DNA from 3 places in the Mesobacillus sp. MER 48 genome. Region 2 is predicted to be linked to each of the others. Evidence: predicted binding sites of a transcription regulator. Region 2 holds the regulator's gene; each other region holds the start of a gene.
What was found. The regulator LexA, encoded in region 2, represses DNA repair genes until DNA is damaged. The targets are predictions, from matches to a motif close to CGAACATATGTTCG.
Positions count from the first base shown of each region.

Region 1 (5,570 bases), on a different contig from region 2:
TCTATTTTACCCTTTTTTTCAATTTTTTGTAAACTTATAGTTTTGTTTTATCATAAAAACTCATTCTTGGATTCAGATACTCGTTCGGGCTTTTCAACTGGAAGCATCCGTTGGTTTCTTTGAAGTCCAGCGTCATTTCCTCAGCAAAGAAGACTTCCTTCGCTTTTTCGATATAGATTGGGATACCTCCTGTTTCTATTCGGTGCTCTTCCCCTTCTTTTTCACTTTCAAACCAGAGGGCAGCCACGCCATTCACTGCACAGCCGCATCCGTCTATATCGTATTTTAATTTCACATACCCTTTTTTGTCTGCGATTTTTTCGCTCAGTTTATTTGATGCTGCTTCGGTGATTTTCAATTTCATGATTGCACTCCCTTTCCGAGATTTCATTTTACCATACAGGTGACTTTTTTACGTTTCACAGCCCTTATGTGAAAATGTCTTGCAATTTTTCTGTTTAACTTTTAGTATCAAAGATAATTCTGACAACTTGAAAGGGGTGCTTTTTTTTGTCAAAAGTGACAATTAAGGTGAATGATAATGGATCTTTAAGGATTTCCGGCGATGTAGAGCTGCTGGATGGAGCCGGAAATAAGTATGAGACAAAGCCGGCGTTCTCGCTTTGCCGCTGCGGTATGAGCAAAAATATGCCGTTCTGCGATGCTTCTCATAAAGGGAAATTCGAGTCGGCTGTGCGCGCGCCGCAAGCTGAAGAAACGGAATAATGTACTGAGGGCAATGGACATCCATTGCTCTTTTTTGTGGGGTGGGTTGCTGGCTACCATTCGTCTGCAAGCCTGACATCCGCAATTGCCGAGATTCCAATGCGATGAATCTCCTCAAAACGATCAATAATATGGAGTTTCTGCCCAAGCTCGTTCCAGTAATGGATTTTCCCGATCACCAGTTCATACTTGCGGTGGCGTAAATAAGTGATGCTGACGGGCCGGTTATATTCCATCGCTTCGAGAATCGTTTCATTCAATTGTTCAAGCTGCTGTTCATCCAGCTGCTTCTCTTTTTCATATTGATCTTCCTGTGCCCAGTCACGGAGCATTTTCACATGTTCAGGCAGCATCATCGATGTCCACTTGATTCTTCCGCGGTCACGTATCATCTTTTCTCCTCCTTCAAATTATCAGCCCTTATGTCCGCCAACGAGTGCAGCCCGGTGCCTTGCTGTTCCGGCTGCCGTATAGGAAACCGCCCTCAGGAGAGCCGTGGATCCATAACGGCTGCGGATCCGGTCCATCGCATAGCCAAGTTCTTTCTTTTTCCAGCCATTCTTCTCGAATAAATCGAGCTGGAACTCACTGTCCGTAACGAGATTCCCAATCGATATCGAGATGCTCCGCACCGTTTTTCCAACGTAGTTCTCTGCAAAAAGTTCAAGGCAGACACGATACACGTCCATTGTAATATTGGTCGGCTCCTCAATCGTCCTTGACCGGTGGAAGCCGCCGCCAAATTCATCCTGGCTGTAGCCGACCCCGAAGCTGATTGTCCGGCCTGCTTTTCCATGGCTTCTGGCCCTGCGTGCGACTTCTTCACACATTTCGAGGATGACATGCTTGATTTCTTCCTCTTCTTTGTAATCCCGAAGCAGGATTTGGCTTTTTCCGAAGCTGATCTGCCCTTCCATGATCGGAGCGCCAATATCGGAAAAATCGATTCCCCATGCATGCCAGTACATCTGGTTGCCCATGATGCCGAATTTTTTCTCCAGGATTTCAAGGTCATAACGGGCGAGCTGGCCGACTGTGAAAATCCCCATGCTGTTTAGTGTTTTTTCGACGCGGCGGCCAATTCCCCACATATCCCTCAGCGGTGAGACATTCCACAGCTTTGTCTGGACATCATCATAGGTCCATTCAGCAATCCCTTTGTGCTTGGCATCAAGGTCAAGGCATAATTTCGACATCAGCATATTCGGGCCGATCCCGACTGCGCACGGAAGCTGGAACTCGCGCTCGATATCATCTTTGATTTTTTTTGCGATGGAAGCAGCGTCACCCCAAAGCTTAGAGGCACCGTCCACTTTTATGAAGCTTTCATCGACACTGTAGGTATGGATCGCTTCCTTTGGGACATAGCGATTGAATACGCGGGAGATTTCAGTGGAGATTCGCAGGTATGTTGACATTTGCGGATCAACGACGACAATTCGCGGATCGTCGGGAATTTCAAACTTGCGTGATCCGGTCTTGATGCCAAACTCCTTTTTCAAACGAGGTGAGGCTGCGAGGACGACACTCCCGGGACGATCGAGATTCCCGACGACAGCCAGGTAACAATCAAGAGGATCAAGGCCGAGCATCACGGCAGAACAGCTCGCATAGAAGCTTTTCATATCCACACATAAAATTTTGTTTTGCGGCATTTCGCTGTAATCGAGCATGTCTTCCCTCTCCTTTCGGCAAGTTTTCAAAAAATAAGAACGTTTGTTCCGTATCATTATACCCATTATATTAAGCGAATATGCGTTCGGTTTCAATGGAAATTTTCCGGGTGACTGACTTAATTAAGGTGAAAATGGGGAGTCGTTCCAGGATTGGAGATTTTTGCGAAGGGTGTTTCCCATGAGGATTTCCGATTATAATCAGGGAAAGAGGTGTATGACGATGGATAAAAAACTCATTCGCAAAATGGTCCAAAAGTGCTTTGTGCAGTATCGGCATGATGAATCGCTCCCATTTGGAGAAGCTGAATTCGAAGAAATATATGAAAAGGTCGCTGGAATGAAAAACGAGGATCCCGAGGCGGATTTGCATGACATCATCAATGATGCGGTTTATGAATTTATTGTTACCTAAAATAGGGCCAACATAGAATAGATTAATCTTTAATACCGTCCGTTCATCAATTTAAAAAACCGCCAAAAAATCTGGCGGTCTGGAAGTTTACTTTTTATTGAAGATATTTTTGCCAAATAATTCAAAAGTCCGGGGAAACAGGGCATAGAATTTGCTGCCTGCGTTCATCCATCGCGGCAGATTGATTTCCCTTGAATTTGTCATCATCCTGTCGACTACCTGCTTCGCCACATATTCCGGCTTGAGCATAAACCTTTTGACACTTTTCACATACGTCCCCTGCTTATCCGCAATATTAAAGAAGTTGGTCTCAATCGGTCCCGGATTGACAGAAGTGACAAAGATTCGGTCATCAGCAACCTCCATGCGAAGACTGTTCGTGTAGCCGAGCACCGCATGCTTTGTTGCCGAGTAGACACTTGATTTTGGCGTAGCTATTTTGCCTGCCTGGGAAGCGATGTTGATGATATGGCCGCTCTGCCGCTGCTTCATGCCTGGAAGAACCATGGAAGTGCAAGCAATCAAGCCGACCACATTGACATCGAACATCGATTTTATTTCATCCATTTTCACTTCGTGGGCAAAATCAAAAACGCCGAACCCGGCATTATTGACCAATATGTCGACATAGCGGATGTCAGAAAGCACCTCAAAAAAAACTTTCTTGACTGCTTCTGGGTCTGAAACATCCAGCTGCCGTGCATGGATATTAATGGCGTACTTCGATTGCAATTCTTTTTTTAATATTTCCAGTTTATCGATACTCCGGGCCAAAAGGACAAGATTCGCTCCACGCGCAGCGCAAAGCCTGGCAATCTCAGCCCCGATTCCGCCCGAGGCACCGGTGATAATAATATTTTTCCCTTTTAAAGATTGCATCCACTTTCACCTCATTTTGCTGTATAAACGAAGGAGGTTCCTTCTTCCCTGGCTGAAATGGCGTCCAGGGATTGTAAATAATCAAGTTGTCCGACGGTTTCCGAAATCGTCAGGTTCAGTTCACGTTCATATACCGTCGGGAAAAGCAATTTGCAGATCTCAAAAACAGTAAGCTCCCTGCCCCCGAGCATTCCTCTGACCTGCATGGCACGGTCGTGCTGGCGGGCGAGCCTCTTTTCAATCAAGTTGTGCAAATCCGTTATCTCCGTTCCATGACCAGTGTATACCAATCCTATCGGGTACTGCTGCAATTTTTTCAAGGTTGCATTATATTGGACCAGCGGCTTCGGTCTTTCTGTTTCACCTGGCAGCGGCGGTTCGAGCAATGGATTTGGCGAAATTCCGGCAAGAATCGTATCACCGGCAATCATTGTGCCGTCTTTTTCACGCAGCAGCACAATATGGCTCTGTGCATGTCCCGGTGTCTCGATCACCCTCCATCCCGGCAGTGCCGGGGGAATGTCATTTTCTGAAATAGTCCCGGTCAACGAGCGATTGCAAGAAAATACTAATGTCTTTTTCATGATTTTCATCGATGGCACAAAAAAATGATCAGGTATTGCCGACTGCAAGAAGAAGTTCTCATAGAATTCCTGATGTTTCTTCTCGAATTCCGAAGTCCTGTTAATCCACCTTTCATTCAGATGATGTCCATAGACCTCAAGATCTTGTGAAAGGTAGTCCAGCATTCCTACATGGTCCGGATGATCATGTGTCAGGATGACCTGCTCGATATCTTCCGGCTTCAGTTTCAAATCAGCCAGCTGGGATTTGAACGACTCCCAGGACTCTTCCGTTTTTGTACCCGCGTCAACAAGTGTCAACCTGTCCCCTTTTACTAAATATGCGTTCACATCACCGACCGGGAAAGGAGTCGGCAAAGTCAGTTTGGCAATTCCATCTTTCCATTCAGCCATATTATCTATACACCCCAAAACATTATTTTTCTATAAGGTAAAGTGATTGTTTGTTCAAGAAATCATTCAACTTTATTGGTCCTGGTATTTTTTCAATATAAAATAAAGTTTACCTTTAAAATGAACAAAAGTCATTATTTTCAACTTTTACTTTCAGAAAAAACTAAAAACTTTTTAATTTTCTCTTGACACAGAGGTTGTCTTTCTTGCATAATCACTATTAAAATTTCGTAAACTTTTCAAAAGCACTTGAGCAAGACGAGTAGACAGGAATGGTGTTAGAGAGTGGAGTCCACCGGCTGAAAGGCTCCGCGGCCCTCTTCATGTTGAAACCTACCTTGCGAGCTGCCAGGCAAACCTGGACGTATACCGGCGTTAACGGATGTTGAGCTGCACTTATTCGGCAAACGCCGAAAAAGTGAATGAAGGTGGTACCACGGAAGCATGGCCTTTCGTCCTTTTATGGATGAAGGGCCTTTTTGTATTTCAATAACCGAAAACATAAACTTATGGAGGCGAATCTGATGAAGAAGCTTGTTTTTGTTGGAGCAGGATCGATGGCGGAAGCAATGATTTCCGGGATAGGGGCAAGCGGGCTTCTTCCGGGAGAGCAAATATGGGTTACAAACAAACAAGATAGTGACAGATTGAAAACATTGGAGCAGAAATATGGAATAAAGGCGACATATGATAGTGGAATTCTTTTTAAGGACGCGGATGCTATTGTCCTGGCAATGAAGCCAAAGGATGCAGCAGGAGCGATAGAGGAGATTAAGCCATATTTATCTGAAGGGATGCTGATCATTTCCGTCCTAGCTGGCGTTTCGATTGACGCCATTGAAACGGCTGCCGAAAAGTCCCTTGCCGTGGTCAGGGCAATGCCAAACACCTCAGCTGCGA
Region 1 is NZ_JAMAUR010000001.1:760,709-766,278, forward strand. It holds gene M3593_RS03910 (iron-sulfur cluster biosynthesis family protein) at 35-364, opposite strand; gene M3593_RS03915 (CDGSH iron-sulfur domain-containing protein) at 511-726, shown strand; gene M3593_RS03920 (YolD-like family protein) at 780-1,118, opposite strand; gene M3593_RS03925 (Y-family DNA polymerase) at 1,140-2,399, opposite strand; gene M3593_RS03930 (YqzH family protein) at 2,623-2,814, shown strand; gene M3593_RS03935 (SDR family NAD(P)-dependent oxidoreductase) at 2,902-3,693, opposite strand; gene M3593_RS03940 (MBL fold metallo-hydrolase) at 3,705-4,670, opposite strand; gene proC (pyrroline-5-carboxylate reductase) at 5,195-5,570, shown strand, end outside.
Region 1: a site for LexA is predicted at 2,475-2,488, ahead of M3593_RS03925 (Y-family DNA polymerase). Genes of this name have one in related genera too.

Region 2 (5,570 bases):
AGAAAATTCCCTGTAATAACGCTTTTCATTTTCACCCGAAATTGAGTCGATATCATTTAACAACATAACTAGAAACTCTCTATCTTTGTTGATTTGCTCTTCAATTTGTGTGTAATCTCTCCCATTTTTAATATTGAACGCTAAGTGCTTATAATGGTCTGCAAGTTGATCCAAGACTTCTCCTAAATTTGAAATCTTTCCATTCATCATATAATATTGTCGGCTCAGAATAGACAGTTCCCCTAGATGACTGGCAAAAGTGAATTCGCCATCCTCTTCTTTCAAGATCTTTATCCATAGGGTCGGATCAGCATCGTTCTCCAGTAGAAATATAGAGTCTCTTACTGTCTGCTGGAATTCAGATCCTGCTTGAATTTCTAGGTCAGTGATTTTTATATACTGATAAAGATTGAGTAAAATCAATGCTGCGAGAACGAATATAATAAGGTGTTTTAAATTTTTCGCCTTCATAAACTTACTCCTTTGGTTAAAGTCTGAATTAATAATAACAGAAAATTCCAAAAGAGTAATCAGAATTTTTACCAGAATGAATTCTTTCACTTCCAGCACTTTTTTCTGTTATGATTAAAGCTGGCTTTTTGCCAGAATCAATTTTCAAGGAGAACCTGAATGACAAAAAATCTTCCATTTACCATCACTAAAAATGACACATTCTTTGATTTATTAGGGGATTACATTGGTGATGTTTTTTATGATATTTTGCCTGAAAAGGGCTATGAGTTGCGAGACGAACAGATTTATATGGCTTTCCAGGTGGAACAGGCCTTTAAGAACAAAGGGATTGTGTTTGCGGAAGCTGGTGTAGGGACAGGCAAGACCTTCGTTTACCTGATTTACGCTATCCTCTACGCCCGTTATATGGGAAAGCCTGCGATTGTATCCTGCTCAGATGAAACACTGATTGAACAGCTTGTAAAAGAGGGCGGAGACATCGAAAAACTCGAGCAGGCATTGGGACTCAAAGTGGACGTCCGGCTGGCAAAAGCGAGGGAGCAATATGTATGTGTAAAGAAGCTTGATGAGCTTTCGAACACGTCTGACGACATGGAAATTCTTGATGTCCATGATCAGCTGCCTGATTTTATTTTTGATGAAGGCATTTCCATGAATTCATTCAGCCGGTACGGTGACCGAAAGGAATATCCTTGGGTGACCAATGAAAAATGGTCCCAGATGGCGTGGGATCCACTTCAGCAATGCTCGACATGCAGCTGGCGCCATCGCTGCGGGCAAACATTGAATCGTGATTACTACCGGCATGCCGGAGACTTGATTATTTGTTCTCATGATTTTTACATGGAGCATGTGTGGACAAAAGAATCACGGAAAAGAGAGGGCCAGATGCCATTGCTGCCTGAAGCGAGCACCGTCATATTTGATGAAGGTCATTTGCTTGAATTCGCAGCGCAAAAAGGGTTGACATACAGATTTAATTCGCAAACTCTGACGACTGTGTTAACAGGCTATATGCATCAGGATGTCCGGGAGGAATCTCTTTATTTAATCGAGGATATCATAGAGCTGCATGACTCTTGGTTCGACTTGCTGGTGGAGAACTCAACTGCAGTTGAGGGTTCGAATCGAAAAGAAGTTGCAAAGCATCCTGCAATCAGGAAGACAGCTGAAACTTTGGAAAAGAAGGTCAGCGAATTAATGGACCAGCTGGTATTTGACGCAGAAATGTTCCTGATTGACGAATACCACTTAAAAATCATGGAAGAATATCTCGAGTTTTTTGCGTATGGTCTATCGATCTTCCTGAAGAACGACGAAGGGATTTTCTGGCTTGAAGAGAATGAAGTTCAGTCTTCACTAGTCATCATGCCTCGCCTGGTAGAGGACATTCTGAAAAAAGAAGTTTTTGCACAAAATATTCCGTTTGTATTTTCATCAGCAACTTTATCCCAGGCAGGGGACTTCAACTATATAGCGAAGAGTCTTGGTATTGAAAAATATACTTCCTTCACGGTTGAATCACCGTTTGATTATCAAGAGCAAATGGAAATTAAAGTCCATGTCCAGGATGCTGAAAATCAAAAATGGGAGAAAATAGGTGCTGATCTGCGGGCTTCAAGCGGAAGCTCCCTGGTTTTGTTTTCTTCCATGCAGGAAATGGAAAGGTTCAGAGTATGGTCCAATCAACAGGAGTGGGATTTTGACATCCTGTTTGAAGGCGACCGTGAGATTAGTGAAACCGTAAAAGACTTCCAGAATGTCAAAAGCACTGTACTTTGCTCATACAGTTTATGGGAAGGACTTGATGTCCCCGGTGAATCATTGACCCAGGTCATTATTGCTTCATTGCCATTCCCGCCTCATGATCCGGTCTTCCAGGCAAAAAGGAAGCATGCGGCCAACCCTTCTGCAGAAGTAGACGTACCATATATGCTGCTTCGGTTACGACAGGGAATAGGCCGGTTGATCAGGAGCAGCCAGGACGAAGGTATCGTCCATTTATGGCTTACTGGTAAGCAAAAAGCAGAATTTATGGAAGAAATAACAGCAGTGCTTCCTGTTAGTGACATTCATTAGTATAGAAAAAATCCCGAAAGGCCCAAGCCTTGCGGGATTTTTTTGCTGAAATTAGTCTACGCATCCGCACTTTCTATCATCGCGGTCACGATCATTCTCATCCTGAGCACCAGCAACCAGGTCGTTGATGATGCAACGACGGACAGCAAGGCAAAGATCTTCAAAATCAATTGTCGCCCTTACCTGGCTGTTGTTGCGGTTAGGGTAAAAGACTCCTGCTGCAAAGTTATTATTTTGATTGGATCTCATTCGAGATTAAACGTCTTCCATAGCTAAAATACACGATATTTTATTCGGAAAGGGACAAGTTGTCAGGGTTTGTACCTACTTTGGAAAGAAATATGCTTTTTCATAGAACATTTAAAGAATGAAAGTTTAATAGAACGAAAAAAAAGCAAGCGGAGTCCGCTTGCTTTTTAGTGCATATGACGGTATACACCAATGACTTTACCAAGAATCGATACATTCCGAAGGATAATCGGTTCCATTGATGAATTTTCCGGCTGGAGCCTGAAATAGTCCTTCTCCTTGAAGAAACGTTTAACAGTTGCTTCGTCATCCTCAGTCATTGCTACTACAATGTCTCCATTATTGGCTGTCTTTTGCTGCTTGACGATTACATAATCCCCATCCAGGATACCAGCCTCTATCATACTGTCACCCATGATTTCGAGCATGAAAACCTGCTCATCATGAGGAACAAGGCGGTCTGGAAGCGGGAAGTATTCTTCAACATTCTCAATAGCCGTGATTGGCATACCGGCTGTTACTTTACCGACAACAGGCACGTTGACAACATTATATTTAGGGATACGGTTTTCCTCTTCGATTTCCAGTATTTCAATTGCACGCGGTTTTGTTGGATCGCGTCTGATCAGCCCTTTGCTTTCGAGCCTTGCAAGGTGGCCGTGTACCGTAGAACTTGATGCTAGTCCAACTGCTTCGCCGATTTCACGTACGGATGGCGGATATCCTTTTTTCTTGACTTCACCTTTTATGAATTCAAAAATATCTTGTTGCCGCTTTGATAACTTTGTCATATTCACGCACCTCGTATATTTTCTTGTCCTAATTATACCATGTCTATTTGATAGATACAAACATAAGTTCGAATTTTGAGTTGACACAAAACAAATGTTCGTATTATAATAAAAAGCAAATAGGCGAACATATATTCGTTAGGAGTGTCGATTATGAAAAGACTATGGGAAAACTATTCTTACGCTTTAATCCTTCTTGCTGTCAGCCTGATTTTTTCGCTGGTGGCAAAAGCAAATTTACATAATGAGGATGCATACATAACTGTTACTATAGAAGAAGGGCAGTCACTATGGGAGATTGCAGAGACTTACGCCAGTGAACATCGCTTATCGAAAAATGAATTCGTGAGCTGGGTAGAAAAGGAAAATGGGATTGTTGGAGAAAGGGTTTTTCCGGGAGATGAACTTGTCATCCCGGTGACGGCTGAATATCTGGAGCCAACACAGATTGCCGGGGCTGAAAGATAATTTGTACATAGAATTAGGTGACAGCATGAAAGCGATTATTTATTGCCGGGTAAGTACCACGAAAGAAACGCAGGAAACTTCGCTTGCAAGGCAGGAGGAAGAATTGCTCCGCCTTGCAGAACATTATGGATTTGAAGTGATGAACATCATCAAGGAACAAGCCAGCGGGTATGACCTTGAAAGGGACGGGATCCTTGAACTGCTGGAGCTGATAAAGGACAAGTCAGTCGGTGCCGTATTGATTCAGGATGAGACTAGACTTGGCAGGGGTAATGCAAAGGTTGCTATTCTCCATTGCATATTAAAGGAGAACGTTAAGTTATACAGCATCTCTCACAGCGGGGAACTTCAGCTTTCTGAATCGGATTCCATGGTGCTCCAGATTGTCAGTATGGTAGAAGAATATCAGAGGAAGATCCATAATATAAAGATTAAACGCGGAATGAAACGCGCGGTTGAACATGGATACAAGCCTCAGCGCAATCTCAAAAATCAGGGCGAGCATTCCGGCAGGGAACGTAAAGATATGCCGATAGCAGAGATTGTCAGGCTGCGGAATAATGGCCTTACTTTTGCTGAAATTGCCGCTACTCTGAAAGGATTTGGCTACAATGTATCCAAGGCTACAGTGAATCGACGATATCTTGAATATATAGAATCAAATGAGGAATGAGGCTCCTTTCTTGTAAAACTAGAAAAAATTTAGTAAGATGTCATTTGACGTAATTTTTTACACAAAGGAGCTTTACAATGCTATCAAGTGATAAAATTGCTAGAATCAATGAACTGGCAAGGAAAGCAAAAACATCAACGCTGACTGAAGAGGAAGCAAAGGAACAGACAAAGCTTCGCGCCGAGTATCTCCAGTCATTCCGTTCTTCAATGCTCAATACACTAAAGGGAGTTACCATTGTTGATCCAGAAGGCAATGATGTTACACCTGAAAAACTAAAAGAAGAAAAAATGAAGAATAAACTTCATTAATATATTCAATTTGGAATACATGAGAGAATGTATTCCATTTTTATTTAGGCAGCATGACAGATGAAAAAACTGAATGTTATATACGACTACTGAAGTGAAAAATCAGCAATCGAACAATTTTAAAGGCCTCTTAGCTTCTATGTCAAAATCTTATTCCGTCTTCATCTGAACCGTTTGCTTACATAAGTACAGCGAGTATGCGTCAAAATAAATAACAATACGGCCTTTTCTGTCTCCTTCAGGCATAATTTGTTGTATAATAATTTCTCTCGCTATAATATTAATGATGTAGCCAGTACCTATAGAAAGGATGTATTAAATGTTTAAAGAAATTGATATGCTTTCAATTGATTCCATTCGTACTTTATCAATTGATGCGATTGAAAAAGCAAATTCCGGCCATCCAGGCATGCCGATGGGGGCAGCACCGATGGCTTACACATTATGGACTCGTTATATGAATATCAACCCTAAGAATCCAGAATGGTTCAACCGCGATCGGTTTGTCTTGTCTGCCGGACACGG
Region 2 is NZ_JAMAUR010000002.1:669,260-674,829, forward strand. It holds gene M3593_RS09545 (hypothetical protein) at 1-471, opposite strand, end outside; gene M3593_RS09550 (ATP-dependent DNA helicase) at 631-2,553, shown strand; gene M3593_RS09555 (hypothetical protein) at 2,605-2,802, opposite strand; gene lexA (transcriptional repressor LexA) at 2,970-3,593, opposite strand; gene yneA (cell division suppressor protein YneA) at 3,747-4,061, shown strand; gene M3593_RS09570 (YneB family resolvase-like protein) at 4,087-4,734, shown strand; gene M3593_RS09575 (DUF896 domain-containing protein) at 4,812-5,045, shown strand; gene tkt (transketolase) at 5,365-5,570, shown strand, end outside.

Region 3 (5,570 bases), on a different contig from region 2:
CAAGGAAATCCGAACCCACTCCCGCACCAATGGCATGAATGATCGTATTGATTTCCTCGTTTTTGAAAATATCCTGTAGCTTGGCTTTTTCTGTGTTGATGACTTTTCCGCGCAATGGCAGAACGGCCTGGAACTTCCTGTCCCGTCCCTGCTTGGCAGAACCGCCAGCAGAATCTCCCTCGACAAGGTATAATTCATTTTTAGCTGGATTCTTTGATTGAGCCGGAGTCAATTTGCCTGAAAGCATTGCATCCGATTTTTTCCTCTTTTTCCCGCTGCGAGCATCTTCACGGGCCTTACGGGCAGCTTCACGAGCCTGGTAAGCCTTGATGGATTTTCGGATCAGCAGGGTACTGACATCTGGATTCTCCTCAAGGAAATAAGACAGATGTTCTGAAACGACCGAGTCCACAGCCGACCTTGCTTCACTGGTCCCCAACTTGCCCTTGGTCTGACCCTCAAATTGCAGCAGCTCCTCAGGGATTCGGACAGAAACGATTCCAGCCAGACCTTCGCGGATATCCGCTCCATCAAGGTTCTTGTCCTTTTCCTTGAGCAATCCAACCTTGCGGGCGTACTCATTGAATACCCTGGTCATCGCAGTCTTTGCGCCTGCTTCATGGGTTCCGCCATCTTTCGTCCTGACATTGTTAACGAATGAGAGAACGTTCTCCGAATATCCATCATTGAATTGGAAGGCAAACTCAACTTCTATTTTGCTGTATTCGCCCTCAAAGCTGACCACAGGATGCAGAACATCTTTTTCTTCGTTCAAATATTCAACAAATGCCTGGATGCCTGTTTCAAAATGAAAGACTTCTTTCTCATTATTCCGGTCATCTATCAGCTCAATTTTCAAGCCTTTCAGCAAAAATGCAGACTCACGGAGCCTTTCAGACAGTGTGTCATAGTTATATGTCAAAGTAGAGAAAATTTCGGCGTCAGGTTTGAAATGGATCGTTGTTCCTGTCTGGTTTGTCTTGCCGATTTTCTCTAGAGTTGTCACCGGCTTCCCGCCGTTTTCAAAACGCTGCTCATAAACAAAACCATCGCGTTTGATGGTGACAACAAGCCATTCAGATAGCGCATTTACAACTGATGCGCCGACACCATGCAGTCCGCCGCTTGTTTTATAACCGCCTTGTCCAAACTTACCGCCTGCATGAAGGACCGTAAGGATGACTTCCGGTGTGGGCTTTCCTAGCTTATGCATCCCTGTTGGCATGCCACGCCCTTTATCCTGGACACTGATCGAATTATCTTTATGGATTTTGACGATGATGTGATTACCGTAGCCGCCAAGTGCTTCGTCAACAGAGTTATCAACGATTTCATACACGAGGTGATGAAGTCCCCGGGTATCTGTGCTGCCAATATACATACCTGGCCTTTTACGGACCGCTTCAAGACCTTCCAGTACCTGGATGGCATCATCATTATAATCAAAAGCTTGCTGATTTCTTGCCACGAACATACCCCTTTCATTTCTTGCAAACAACATTGACGGTTTTTATGTATAGTGTCAATGAATTCCTTAAGTATTCCTCTTTTTTGTCAAAAGGATATTAAATAATATGCCTTTTATCAATTTCAGAACAATTGTTCTCTTTGTTTATTTTACCATAATATTGGCGTCTATGCTTAATTGTAGCGATTAATTGGGATTTGGCAAACGGAATTAAAGAATTAATTTTGAAATTTGTCATAAAAAATAGGATTTTTGGTAACTTGTGATTAGGAAAAAGGAAACTTTATGCTTATAAAAGTGCTTTGCATACTTTTAAATGTCCTATTTCCAACTAAATGAAACTGCCAGTGATTACCGCCGTTAATTTTGCCGTTTGTTCTGCAATATAAGAACAAATCTTTTTTTGGAGGGCTCTTATCATGAAAAGCACGAAGGGTTTCATCCTGGGGGCAACATTAATTCTTGTTCTTGCCCTTACAGGGGCCGGAGTGTTCAGGCATGAGCCTGTACACAGCAATAAACTTAGTGCGAAAACTCATTCTACTGGCCAACGAATCATGAAGATGCAGTCGATGGCAAACGTAAATAATGTAGAAATGGGAGAGAAAATCAAGAGGCAGCTCAATACACAAGACGAAGTCACGCTTATTTACCATAACAAGAAAGATACAAGTCATTATTATGATCATGAGGCTGCTGTTGATTTTTTTACAGAACCAGGACCTGACGAAATAGATGAAATTACACGCGATATCAATGGCTGGGTCATCAAACACCTGAATTCGGTTTATATTTTCAGGTCCACTTCCATGGAAACACCGCAAATGGTTGAATATTTTAACAAGAGGCAAAACGTTGAGTATGCCGAGCCAAATTTTATCCTCATGCAAAACGAAGCAAACGTACCAAATGATTTACTTTACCAGGAGAATTACCAATGGAATTTGCCAGCGATTGGAACAGAGCAAGGCTGGAATATTACACGCGGAAAAGAACAAATTGAAATAGCCATTATAGATACAGGTGTTGACCTGGATCATCCAGAGTTAAAGAACAGGATTATATCTGGTTATAATGTGATAGATGAAAAACGAGAGCCGGATGATGATAATGGCCATGGAACACATGTAGCTGGGATCATAGCCTCAGAAACGAATAACGGTGAGGGTGTTGCCGGCATGACATGGTTCAGCAAAATCATGCCTGTTAAAGCAATGGGTGCGAAAGGCTATGGTACCACATTCGATATCGCAAAAGGTATCATTTGGGCTGTCGACCATGGTGCAGATGTTATAAATATGAGCCTTGGCAATTACCAGCCCTCCAAGGTCCTGGAAGAAGCTGTCCGTTATGCCTTTGACAACAATGTTGTCATGGTATCTGCAGCCGGCAATGACGGATCCAATCAGCCTACTTACCCTTCGGCTTATCCCGAGGTTTTGAGCGTGGCTGCTGTTGATTATAACGGAAACAGAGCGAACTTTTCTAACTATGGGGATTATATAGACATTGCTGCTCCTGGGGTGAATATTCCGAGCACCTTTTTCAATGCACAGTATGCAGCCCTTTCCGGGACATCAATGGCTGCTCCCCATGTTGCAGGTCTGGCCGCTTTAATTAAATCAGCTAATCCAGACCTCAAAAGCTCCCAGGTCATCAATATCATTAAAACATCTGCCATCGATCTTGGTGAACAGGGAAAAGACATTGATTACGGAAATGGCTTGATCGATGTAAATTCAGCCTTGCAGGAGGCGAATAAAAAACAGCCAGCAAGAGGCAAGACACAAAAGTCTATATTCAAATGGCTAAAATAAATGCAACAAAACAAGCCGCCATGGATTTTGGCGGCTTGTTTTTTAAATGACCTGAAAAAGTTCCTGGTCTACTTCTGCTAAAAGCGGACTTAATTCACCTCTTGAAAGAATATAAAGCTCATGCATAGCCCTCGTACAAGCCGTATAAAACAATTTCCTTTCCTCATTTCTTGTGTAGGAAGATGAATCAAAAATGATCACCGCATCAAACTCTATTCCTTTTGCCAGGTATGTTGGTACGACATTGACCCCGTTTTCAAAGGTCAAGGTGCCTTTTTCAATCAATCTTGCCTCATGGGACTTCTTGATGGATTCGAAAGCTTCTATGCTCTCAGCTGCTGTTTTGCAGATGATAGCGATGTTTTTATGATCCTTATTTTTAAGATCCGAAATAAGTCCAATCGTTCTTTCTGTGTGGTCAATATGTTTTCCGGGATTCACGACTACCGGCTTTGGACCTAAACGATTGAAAGGTTCAATCAGATTACCTCCTTCAATCAGCTCCCTCGTGAATTCTACAATCTGCTTTGTCGATCTGTAGGTTTTTGTAAGCTTGTAGGTTTCCTTATCTCCAAAGTCAAGCGCTGCTTCGGCAAAGATGGTCGGAGCCCCTGTAGGACCAGAGTAAATCGCCTGGTTCATGTCACCAAGCAAGGTCATTTTGCTGTACGGGAAAAGATTTTTAATATATGCAAATTGGAAAGGAGTATAATCCTGAGCTTCATCGATGAAGACATGGCGAATCGATGTGTTTGACTTCCTCCCTTCAATCAGATCCTGAAGATAGAGAAACGGTGTTGCATCCTCGTAAGGGATAGACTTTCTTTCCAGAGAACGGATTGTCTGGTCACAAATAGAAGGCCAATTAGTTGGCGCCGTATCTGCTCGAAGACCTTCATCCTTGAAAAAGTTCATAAAAATGGCCCTGTTATTTATGAATTTCAGTTTTTTCACTGCATTGAACAATGGTTTGAACCGTCTTTTTACGACAAGTTCAGATAGCCACTTTTCTTCACGGTCATAATCATGGAATGTATCTTCTGCTTCGCCTTGTTTTTTCTGGCTTTGTTTAAAAGCCTCGAGATAATCTTCCTTTTCAAGGAATTGAATTTCTTTTTCTACCCACTCCTGGGATTTTTCTGCCTTTGCTTTTTTCTTCAGTTCCTTGACCAGCCATTCCTTTACAAGCTGAATCCTATTCGGCATTGAAATACCCTTATCGAGTGAATCATAAAATTTGGCAATCTCATGCTTTGATATAATCGTTCGCTTCTTTAATGACAAGCTTTTAAAGATAAGTGTCTCTCTGGATAACTTCTCTGCATACCGGTCCAGCAATTCTTTAAATTCCAGGCTTGCTTTGAAACGGATGCCTTCAACTCTTTCCTGGCGGCTCTCATCCTTTTCTGCTGCAAGCAGATACTCCATCTGTTCAAATGGATCCTCCAGCTCGTATTCAGCACCAAAACGTGACAGGAGATATTCCTGGAATGTGGCCTGCTGCATGTTTTCTTCTCCAAGTTCAGGCAGGACGGTAGCAACATAGCTATTGAAAAGCGGATTAGGAGAGAACAGCATGATATTTTCTGATGAGATGATATTCCTGTACTTGTAAAGTAAATAAGCTACACGCTGCATAGCCGCTGACGTTTTGCCGCTCCCGGCTACTCCCTGCACAACAACAAGGCTGCTTGAGTCATTACGGATGATCTCGTTTTGTTCCTTTTGAATGGTCGCTACTATGGTTTTCATCTGAGTGTCAGCATTATTGCCGAGAACTTCCTGAAGCATCTCGTCACCAATTGTTACACCGGTCTCGAACATCGCCTTGATTTTCCCAGACCTAATGACAAATTGCCGCTTTAGCTCCATATCTCCTTGAATGGTCTCTGTTTCTGTTTCATATTGGGCAGGGCCCGGGGAGTAGTCATAATAAAGGCCAGAAATCGGCGCTCTCCAATCATAAATCAAGAAATTTTCTTCCTGCTCGTCCATTAACGAGGCAATACCCAGGTAGATTTTCTCTGCTTCGCTTTCACCGTCTTCTTTAAAATCAACTCTGCCAAAATAAGGGGAGAACCTTAGTTGGGAAAGTGTTTTAAGCTGTTTCACCATTTGCGATTGTGTACGCTCACGCTCTGATAAAAGTGCTGCCTGCTGTTTGATGCTTGTGAAGGTTTCCGCTACATCATCTGCTTCATCAAAGTTTACAGTTACATCCTCCCAAAACGTCTTCCTGATCTGAAAGGCATCTGAGCCGACATCACTTGAACTCGCCCTCCATT
Region 3 is NZ_JAMAUR010000001.1:128,660-134,229, forward strand. It holds gene parE (DNA topoisomerase IV subunit B) at 1-1,468, opposite strand, end outside; gene M3593_RS00640 (S8 family peptidase) at 1,888-3,285, shown strand; gene helD (RNA polymerase recycling motor HelD) at 3,328-5,570, opposite strand, start outside.
Region 3: a site for LexA is predicted at 1,593-1,606, ahead of parE (DNA topoisomerase IV subunit B). Genes of this name have one in related genera too.